DNA from 3 places in the Micromonospora sp. NPDC005237 genome. Region 3 is predicted to be linked to each of the others. Evidence: riboswitches for the same ligand, from Rfam matches in the RefSeq annotation. Region 3 holds a riboswitch; each other region holds the start of a gene.
The links. Region 3 has a riboswitch for S-adenosylmethionine ahead of ABZT87_RS15185 (ABC transporter substrate-binding protein). Riboswitches for the same ligand answer to the same signal wherever they lie in the genome.

Region 1 (3,270 bases), on a different contig from region 3:
GGCTCCATGTGACCAGTGTAACCCTTGTTCGACAACTCTCGAACAACACCCTATGGTCGGTGTCGTTGGTTCGAAAATACTCGAACAAGGGAGCTGCCGATGCGATCCCGCGCCGCCGCCTATCCGCTGCTCGCCGTGCTCGCCTGGGGCGCGATGTTCCCGATCCTGGCCAGCGCGCTGAGCCGGGTCGATCCGCTCAACCTGACCACCGCCCGCTACCTGTTCGCCACAGTCATCCTGGTCGCCATCCTGCTGTTCCGCGAGGGCCCCGCAGCGCTGCGGCTCGGCGGTCGGGGAGTCGAGGTGGTGGTGCTCGGCGTCGTCGGCTTCGCCGGCTTCAACCTGCTCACCAACCTGGCGCTCGAACACGCCGCCCCGCAGCAGATCTCCCTCTTCGTGGCCACCACGCCGGTCATCACCCAGCTGGTCCGGTGGGCCCGGGACGGCGTACGACCGAAGCCGCTCCTGCTGGCACTCTCCCTGGTGGCGCTCCTCGGAGTCGGCCTGGTGATCACCCGCGGGAGCCTTGTCGGGTTCGGCCAGTTCGGTCTCGGCGGGCTCATGATGATCGGCGCGGTGCTCGGCTGGGGCATCTACACCCACGGCGCCAGCCGGTTCGGCGCCTGGTCGCCGCTGCGCTTCACCACGCTGACCGCGCTCGCCGGCACGGCCGCCATGCTGGCCGCGAGCATCGGCGCCGACGCCGTCGGGTGGCAGCACGCGCCGGCCGCCGCCGACCTCGTGGCGGTCACCCCACAGTTGGCGTACGCCGTGATCGTCGCCGCCGTCGTCGCGGTGCTGGCGTGGAACACCGGCGTGCAGCGGCTGGGCGCCGCCAACGCCGCCCTGTTCATGAACCTGGTCCCGGTGACCACCTTCGTCGTGCAGATCGCCCGCGGCTACCGGCCGGAGGCGATCGAGCTGGTCGGCGCCGCGATCACCATCGCCGCCCTGGTCGCCGCGAACCTCGCCACCAGGGCACGGACCCGGTCGTCGTCCCTGCCGCGACCCACCGCGGTCACCGACCCGGCCGCGGTGGTCGACCCGGTGGCGGTGGCCGCCCGCTGACCCACTCCCTGGGATACCCGGTGGAGGCGACAGGCAACGTTGCCTAGACTCGACGGCACAACTGCATACCTCATCCAGAGGGGCTGAGGGATACGGCCCGACGACGCCCCGGCAACCACCCCGCGCGCTCACCGCTGAGCGACCCGCGGGGCAGGTGCCAATTCCGTCCCCGCCGCACCGTGCGATGCGGGGAAAGATGAGAGGACTCTCGACATGACGTCGACGCTCGCCGCCTCCGGCATCGACACCTCCGCCAGCCCCGCCCGCGCCCTGGTCTGTCGCGCCTGTTCGGCCCGCTACCCGCTCGCCGCCCAGCACGCCTGCTACGAGTGTTTCGGCCCCCTGGAAGTGGACTACGACCTCGCGGCCCTGGCCACGGTCACCCGGGAGCAGATCGAGGCGGGCCCGAAGAACATCTGGCGGTACGCCGCGCTGCTGCCCGCCGGCCAGGACCCGGCCACCCGGGTCACCCTCGACCCGGGGCTGACCCCGCTGGTGGCGGCCCCGCACCTCGCCGCCGAGCTGGGCATCACCGCACCGCTGTGGGTCAAGGACGACAGCGCCAACCCGACCCACTCGTTCAAGGACCGGGTCGTCTCGGTGGCGCTGACCGCCGCGAAGGCACTCGGCTTCACCCGGTTCGCCTGCGCGTCGACCGGCAACCTGGCCAACTCGGTCGCCGCGCACGCCGCCCGCGCCGGTGTGCCCTCGGTGGTCTTCATCCCCAGCGACCTGGAGCAGGGCAAGGTCATCACCACCGCCGTGTACGGCGGCGAACTGGTCGCCATCGACGGCTCGTACGACGACGTCAACCGGCTCTGCGGTGAGCTTGTGGAGACCGACGAATTCGAGGACACGGCGTTCGTCAACGTGAACGTCCGGCCGTACTACGCGGAGGGCTCCAAGACCCTCGGCTACGAGGTGGCCGAGCAGCTCGGCTGGCGCATCCCGGCCCAGGTGGTCATCCCGATGGCCAGCGGTGAGCTGCTCACCAAGATTGACAAGGCGTTCTCCGAGCTGGTCGAGATCGGCCTGGTCGAGGCGCCGGCCGGCGGCTGGAAGGTCTTCGGGGCCCAGTCGGCCGGCTGCAACCCGATCGCCGCCGCGCTGCACGCCGACACGGACACGATCACCCCGGTCAAGCCCACCGGCATCGCCAAGTCGCTCAACATCGGCGACCCGGCCGCCGGCCTCTACGCCCTGGAGGCGGTCCGCCGCACCGGCGGTTGGATGGAGTACGCCGACGACGACGAGATCCGCGCCGGCATCCGCCAGCTCGCACGCACCACAGGCGTCTTCGCCGAGACGGCGGGCGGGGTGACCGCGGCGGTGCTGCGCAAGCTGGTCGAGTCCGGGCGGCTCGACCCGACGGCCGAGACGGTCGTGTTCAACACCGGCGAGGGCCTGAAGACCATCGACGCGGTGGCCAGTCAGGTCGGCCCGACCCACCACATCAAGCCCAGCCTTCGCGCCGCCCGCGACGCCGGCCTCCTCGGCTGACTCTGGGGCCGCGCCGGGCCCACCGGCCAGTAACTGGGTTTTCGCTGTGAGTATGGAAAACCCGCCGGTCTGGACTTGACGGCAGGAACCGGACGGCGCAAGATGCTCCGTGCGGGAGGGCATTTCGCCGGAGACTTTTGAAGTTCTTGCGACCCAACGCCGGAGGCGTTGTGCGAGTGTCCCTCCCGACCACGTCCGATGGGGCCAGCGAATAATTCGCTGGCCCCATCGCTTTTCCGCCTGTCAGGCTCCCCGGCATGAGCATCACCATCACGTCGTTCGACGGCGCCGACCGGGCCGCGGTCGACGAGGCGTACCGGGTCGGGGTGGCGGCCAACGAGGTCGACCTTCCGGACTTCCCGCCCTTCTGCCGGCGTCGCTTCGACGCGCTGTTCCACACGCCGGCACCCGGCACCCGATCGCTCTGGGCGCTGGCCCGGCTGGACGGTGTGCCGGCCGGGTACCTCCAGCTCGACCTGCCGCAGCTCGACAACACCGACAACGCCACCGCCGAGCTGACGGTGCATCCCGAGCTGCGGCGGCGCGGCGTCGGCCGGGCACTGCACGAGTACGGGGTGCGTCTGCTGCGCCAGCACGGCCGCAAGCGGGTGGTCGCGATGACCGTCCGCGCGCTGCCCGGCGGTGCGGCCCGTTCCGGGGCGGGCGACGCGTTCGCCGCCTCGACCGGCGCGCAGTCCGCCC
Region 2 (3,270 bases), on a different contig from region 3:
CTGGCCACCCTGGGCGAGGCGATCGAGGGCGCGAAGGAGACGGCCACCCTGTCGCCGGCCCGCTGGCACCGCCGCGGCGAGCTGATCCACTACGCGGAGGCGGCCGACCCGATCGACCGCGCGATGCGCAACAGCGGCACGCTGATCCGCCGGTCCGTCACCCTGATCGAGGACGACGAGCCGGTGCCGGACCCGATGCCGGACGCGATCCGCCACCTCGCCGAGTCGGTCCGGCTGCTCAAGCACGAGTTCGCGGCGGGCGAGGAGCCGCAGAAGGCACGGGAGCGCTCGCTGCGGGCCGTCAGCGAGGCCGGCCGGGCGTACGGGGCGGGAGTCGGCTTCTCCGGCAGTGTCGTGATCGCCCAGATCCGGACCACGGCGAGTGACCTGCTGGTGGCCTCCGGTGTCGAGCAGGAGGAGGCGAACCGGTGGATCCGGACGGCCTTCGGGGAGCAGGAACGGCCGGTCGGCGAACCGGCCGAGCCGGGCGAGGCGCCGAAGCCACCCACCGCCCCGCCCGTCGGCTGAGCGCGAGCAGCAGGCGCACGGTCCGGGCCTCAGCCCCGCTCGACTCAGCTCAGCTCGGCGAGCGCGGCGAGCAGCCGGTCGACCTGGGCCGTGGTGCTGCCCAGACCGATGCTGGCGCGCAACGCGGTCGGCGGAAGATCCCGCCGGCCGGTACGCCCGGCGGCCTCGCCGAGCAGCCGCCGGGCCAGCGGGTGGGCGCAGAACAGCCCATCGCGTACGCCGATCCGGTGCTCGGAGGCCAGCCGGGCGGCCACCGCTGCGGAGTCCCAGCCCGCGACCACGAACGAGACGATGCCGACCCGGGGCGCGTCGGGGCCGAACGTGCGCAACTCCACCACGTGCGGCAGGGCGGCGAGGCCGGTGCGCAGCCGGGCCAGCAGAGCCTGCTCACGGGCGGCCAGCGCGACCCGGTCGGCGTCGGCCAGCGCCGCGCACACCGCCGCCAGCGCCACCGCGCCCAGCAGATTCGGGGTGCCGCCCTCGTGTCGGGCCGGGCCGTTCGCCCAGGTCACATCGTGGGTCGCTGGCCCGACGTGGCTGGTGGCACCGCCACCGGCCAGGTACGGCGCGGCGGCGTCCAGCCAGTCCGCCCGGCCGATGAGCACACCCGCGCCAAACGGGGCGTACAGCTTGTGGCCGGAGACGGCCAGGTAGTCCACGTCGAGCGTGTGCAGGTCGACCGGGGCGTGCGGCGCGAGCTGCGCGGCGTCGAGGACGATCCGGGCGTTGTGCCGGTGGGCCACCCGGGCCAGCTCGGCGACCGGCCACAGCTCCCCGGTCACGTTGCTCGCCCCGGTCACGGCGACCAGCACCGGCAGCGCGGGGTTGCTGTCGCGGCGCAGCTCGGTGAGGGCGGCGGCGAGAGCGCGTACCGCCCCGGCCGGGTCGGCGGGCACCGACAGGCGCACCGAGCCGCGGGGCCAGGGCAGCAGGTTGGCGTGGTGCTCGCCCGCGAAGGTGACGACTGTCGTGCCGACGGGCAGCGCCCGGGCCAGCAGGTTGAGAGCGTCGGTGGTGTTCCGAGTGAAGATCACGTGGTCGTCGGCGCGGGCGCCGAAGAAGTCGCCGACCGTCTGCCGGGCCCGCTCGTAGGCCAGGGTGCAGCGCCGCGACAGCGCTCCCGCGCCGCGGTGCACGCTGGCGTACCAGGGAAGCAGTTCGGTCACCGCGTCGGCCGCGGCCCGCGCGCACGGCGCGGTGGCCGCGTAGTCGAGGTTGATCTCGCCGGGTACGCCGAGCACGTCGAGCGGCGCCAACGGGCTGGGCGCGACGGTGGGCAGGGCGGGCAGCGAGGGTACGAGGGTGACGGACACGCCGGAACCTCCGGGGTCAGGGACCCCGGGTGCGGTGTCGGGACGGGGTCCGCGCTTGCCCAGCAAGCCGATCGGGCTGGGCCCGGTCATCACCCGGGGCACCCCACCGCGAACTCGACGAGGGTTGCCGGCCAGCAAGCCGGGGCTTGACGCTGGCGCTCGTGACCTGCCGGCAGCATAGCGGCTGTGGATGCGACCGGACCAGCCGGCGGGGGATGGCTACGCTGACCGCATGGCCGACACCCCGCCCGGTGCACCCCTGCCGTCGCCGCCCACGCCCGCCGATCCGGCTGTCGTCGCGGCGCCCCGGATGCCGCCGCGCCGACTGGTTTGGCTGCGGTTCCTGGTGCTGGCCGGGGTGGTGCTGTTCATCGCGGCGTGCGCGGTCTTCATGGTCATCACCCTCGGCCAGTCGCTGGGCCTCGACGCGCTGCTCATCGGGGTGGTCGCCGCGATCCTGCCGGTGCCGGTGCTGGTCGCCTGCTTCCTCTGGCTCGACCGGTACGAGCCGGAACCGCTGAAATACCTGATCTTCTGCTTCGCCTGGGGCGCGTTCGTCTCCACCGCCGCCTCGCTGAAGGTGAACGAGTTCGCCGCCGGGCGGTTCGCCGACTGGGGGCTGCCGGAGGCGCTGACCGGCGTGCTGGTGGCGCCGTTCATCGAGGAGCTGACCAAGGCCCTCGGTCCGATCCTGCTGCTGGTGTTCCGGCGTCGGGAGTGGTCCGGCATCACCGACGGCCTGGTCTACTGCGGGCTCTCCGCGGTCGGCTTCGCGATGGTGGAGAACATCCTCTACCTGGGCGGGTACGGCTATGCGGCCGGCGCCGACCGGTACGGCCCGGCGACCGGCACCCAGCAGGTGATCGCCATCTTCATCGTGCGGATCCTCCTGTTCGGGTTCGCCCATCCGCTCTTCACTTCGATGACAGGTGTCGGGCTCGGTGTCGCCTCGCGCACGGCCGACCGGCGGGTCCGCGTGCTTGCCCCCATCGCCGGCCTGCTGCTGGCGATGATGCTGCACGGCACGTGGAACCTGCTGCCGACGTTGACCCAGGCCACCGGCGAAGCGGTGATCATGCTGTACGGCTTCCTGGGCCTGATGGTGCCGGTGTTCTTCGGCACGGTCGGGCTGGCCGTGTGGCTGCGCGCCTGGGAGGGGCGGCTCACCGAGCGGACCCTGCCCGACTACGTGCGCGCCGGCTGGCTGAGCCCGCCCGAGGTGGCCGCCCTGAGCAGCCTGGGCCGCCGGCACGCGGCCCGCAGCTGGGCACGCCGGGTCGCCGGCGACGCCGGGGTGCGGGCGATGCGCGGGTACCAGCTCGCCGCGACGCGGCTGGCCCTGCTGCGCGACGGGACGCTTCGTGGTCTGGACCGTAAGCCCGCCGACCGGGAGCGGGCGGTTGCCGAGGAACGGCAACTGCTGGAGGCC
Region 3 (3,270 bases):
CCCTGCGGGATGATCACCAGCCGCATCGCGTCGGCCCAGGAGAAGCCGAGTGCCCGCGCGCCCTCCAACTGGGCCGCCTCCACCGACTGGATGCCGGAGCGGAAGATCTCCCCCATGTACGCCGCCGCGATCAACGACAGCGCGAGGATGCCCAGCGGATACGGGTCCGGTCCCCAGACCTGCATGCCGAGTGGTGCCAGCCCGACGCCGATCAGCAGGATCGTCGCCGCGGCCGGCAGCCCTCGGAAGACGTCGGTGTAGACGCGCGCCGGCCAGCGCAGCCACCGGCTGCGGGAGATGCCGGCCACGGCCAGCAGCAGGCCGAACACCGTGCCGAGCAGGGCGGCGGAGACCGCCAGGATCAGCGTGTTGGGCAGCCCGACGGTCAGCATCTCGGGCAGCGCCTCGCGCATCGCGTCGGCGTCGAAGAAGGTCTCCCACAGGGTGCTCAACGGATCCATCGGTCGCCTCTCCTACCGCCCCGCTCGCTCGTCACCGGTTCAGGACGCGGCCGACGCCGACGCGGACGGCGCCGCCACGGTGCCGCTGCCCGGGGTGAAGTCCGCCGGGATCGGGCGGCCCGGGTAGTACTGGGCCTGCAACCGGCTCCAGGTGCCGTCGGCGATCACCTCGTCGAGGCCCTTGTTCAGCGCCTCGCGCAGCTTGTCGCTGCCCTTGGCCACGGCGTACGCGGTCGGCGCCGGGCTGAGCTGCTTGGCCGCCACGGTGATCTTGCCGTTGCTGTCGGCGGCCGACTTCTCGCCGATCTCCGCCGGGGCGATCCACGCGTCGGCGGTGCCCGCCTTGAGCTGGTTGAGCGCGCCGTTGTAGTCCGGCACCCGCACCGGGTCGAGCTGCTTGCCGGTGGCGTAGTCGTCCTGGACGGTGCCCTGCACCACCACGACCCGCTTGCCGGCGAGCTGGTCGAACCCGGTGATCGGCGAGCCGGCCGGCACGTCCAGCCCGAAGTAGCCGAAGTCGTAGCCGTTGCCGAAGTCGACTGTCTTCTTCCGCGCCTCGGTGATCGTGATCGAGGAGCTGCCGACGTCGAACTTGTGGTTGTTGACCTGGGAGAGCAGCGCGGAGAAGTCGGTGCCGACGAACTCGACCTTCAGGCCGAGCTTGCCGGCGACCGCGGTCAGCAGGTCGTTGTCGAAGCCGGTGAACTTACCGTCCTTGAGGTACACGTTCGGTGGGGCGTCGGTCAGCGTGCCGGCCCGCAGCACGCCGGCCTGCGCCAGGCCGTACGGGTTGCCAGCGGTGTCGTTCGAGGCGTCGTCGGTGCCGCAGGCGGTCAGCGCGCCGGCAACCACAAGGGCCGCCCCAACGGCAACGGCACGGCTCAAGCCAGAAGAAAATCGCACGGGTGTCTCCAAAAGGGTGTGTCGACCCGGTCGATCATGAAGTTGTTGCCCCGACACGCCGGTCGGGCGGGCAACAACATCATGATCGACGCGAGGGGTGGGGTGGGCGTGGTGCGCCCGGGGGAGGGAGGGGAGGGGAGGGGTTAGCGCGTGGGGCGGTGGTTACACGCCGCGCTGCACATTCGCATCAGGTCCACGTGGCGACGCCGGGTCAGGGGCGGCGTGAGCCGACCGGCCGGTGGCGTGGGGCTGAGAATGCGCATACGGTCTCCCGGGTCTGTTGCTGACCTGGGTGCCAGGCCACGCTTGCGCCGGCGTCCTGCCGGTGCCTGGTCTTCACCCGGGGCACCCCACCGCGGAGGAGGGTTGCCGGCCAGCGAGCCGGGGCTTCGCGCTGGCACTCATGACCTGCGCCGAGGCTAGCAGCTCCCACCGGTGGATCGTCCAGCCGTTATGACCACGCTCACCGCCGGCGCCGGTTCGACCGGCAGGTCAACCGGCGTGCACGTGCGGCCGGCGGCGCGGGTCGGGCTCTTGGCGACGCAGGATCTCCCGGGTGACCGAGGCGATGGCGCCCTGCCCGAACGCCAGGTAGCGCAGGAGGTTGCGACCCGGGCCACCCTCGCTCCATTCGAAGTAGATGTGTGGGCGTCGCCTGCTCCGGTCGCGGATCTCCAACAGCAGGGCGGCGAGCGCGGTGGGCACCGAGGAGCCGGTCAGGCTGAGCACCGGGTAGCTGTCGTGCGCCACGCTGCCGCGCACCGGCAGCTCGGTCTCGAAGTCCGACGGGTCGGTGACGTGGACCTCGACGAAGATGACGTCGCTGTCGTCGGGGAAGTCGTTGTCCGCCATGGTCTGTGCCAGCTTGGCGCGGTATTCGGCCGGGTCGCGGCGGTCCGGCTCGTGCGCGATGAGGCGGATCCGACGGGTGGCACGCTCGTCGATCATCCGGGCGGCGACCGGATCCAGCTCGACGTGGTCGACTCGCACCTCGTAGGCCCGTACGAGCCGGGACAGCACCGACACCAGGATCATCCCGCCGATGAAACAGGCGGCGATCTTGACGCCGTCGGGGCGTTCCACGACGTTCGCCAGGGTGGTGTAGACGAAGATCAGCGCGATGGTCCCGAAGGCGTACATCCGCCCCCGCTGCCGCCGTCGTCGCGCCGCGAGGGTCACGGCCGTCGCCGCCGAGGTGATCAACACCAGGACCCCGGTGGCGTACGCGCCGCCCTGCGCGTCCACGCTGGCGGAGAAGATCACCGTGATCAGGAATGCCACCGAGGTGAAGACCAGCACCAGCGGCCGGACCGCCCGCGCCCAGGTAGGGGCCATACCGTAGCGCGGCAGATACCGGGGTACGAGATTGAGCAGCCCGGCCATCGCCGACGCGCCCGCGAACCACAGGATCCCGATCGTGGACAGGTCGTAGACCGTGCCGAAAACGCCGCCGAGGTGCTGGTGCGCCAGGTAGGCCAGCGCCCGGCCGTTCGCCGGCCCGCCCGGCCTGAACGCCTCCGGCGGGATCAGCACGGTGGTGGTCACACTGCTGGTGATCAGGAAGACGCTCATCGTCGCGGCGGCGGTGGTGAGCAGCCGCCGCGCCCCCCGGATCCGGCCCAGCGGCCGGTCCTCCGAGTCCTCGCGATCCCCCCGGATGTGCGGCATCACGGCCACCCCGGTCTCGAAACCGGACAGGCCCAACGCCAGCTTCGGGAACACCAGCAGGGACAGCCCGACCACCAGCAGGGGATCGCCGTGCCCGGTGCTCAGCGCGGTGGTCCAGTCCCCGACCGCGCTCGGGTGGGTCACCACCCGCCACAGCGCGTCGGCGATCACCACCGCGTTCAGCGCCAGGTAGACCGCGACCAGGACGACGGCGATCCCGATGGCCTCGCCGAATCCC

Region 1: linked by a shared signal. The riboswitch ahead of thrC (threonine synthase) and the one ahead of ABZT87_RS15185 (ABC transporter substrate-binding protein) in region 3 are both predicted to bind S-adenosylmethionine.
Region 2: linked by a shared signal. The riboswitch ahead of ABZT87_RS13545 (aminotransferase class V-fold PLP-dependent enzyme) and the one ahead of ABZT87_RS15185 (ABC transporter substrate-binding protein) in region 3 are both predicted to bind S-adenosylmethionine.

What each region holds. Positions count from the first base shown of each region.
Region 1 is NZ_JBEXHJ010000004.1:253,070-256,339, reverse strand. It holds gene ABZT87_RS13635 (metalloregulator ArsR/SmtB family transcription factor) at 1-8, opposite strand, end outside; gene ABZT87_RS13630 (DMT family transporter) at 100-1,068, shown strand; SAM riboswitch class I at 1,136-1,271, shown strand; gene thrC (threonine synthase) at 1,282-2,568, shown strand; gene ABZT87_RS13620 (GNAT family N-acetyltransferase) at 2,826-3,270, shown strand, end outside.
Region 2 is NZ_JBEXHJ010000004.1:232,937-236,206, reverse strand. It holds gene ABZT87_RS13550 (FUSC family protein) at 1-528, shown strand, start outside; gene ABZT87_RS13545 (aminotransferase class V-fold PLP-dependent enzyme) at 573-1,808, opposite strand; SAM riboswitch class IV at 1,888-2,008, opposite strand; gene ABZT87_RS13540 (PrsW family intramembrane metalloprotease) at 2,032-3,270, shown strand, end outside.
Region 3 is NZ_JBEXHJ010000005.1:76,713-79,982, forward strand. It holds gene ABZT87_RS15180 (amino acid ABC transporter permease) at 1-461, opposite strand, end outside; gene ABZT87_RS15185 (ABC transporter substrate-binding protein) at 501-1,313, opposite strand; SAM riboswitch class IV at 1,662-1,773, opposite strand; gene ABZT87_RS15190 (amino acid transporter) at 1,857-3,270, opposite strand, start outside.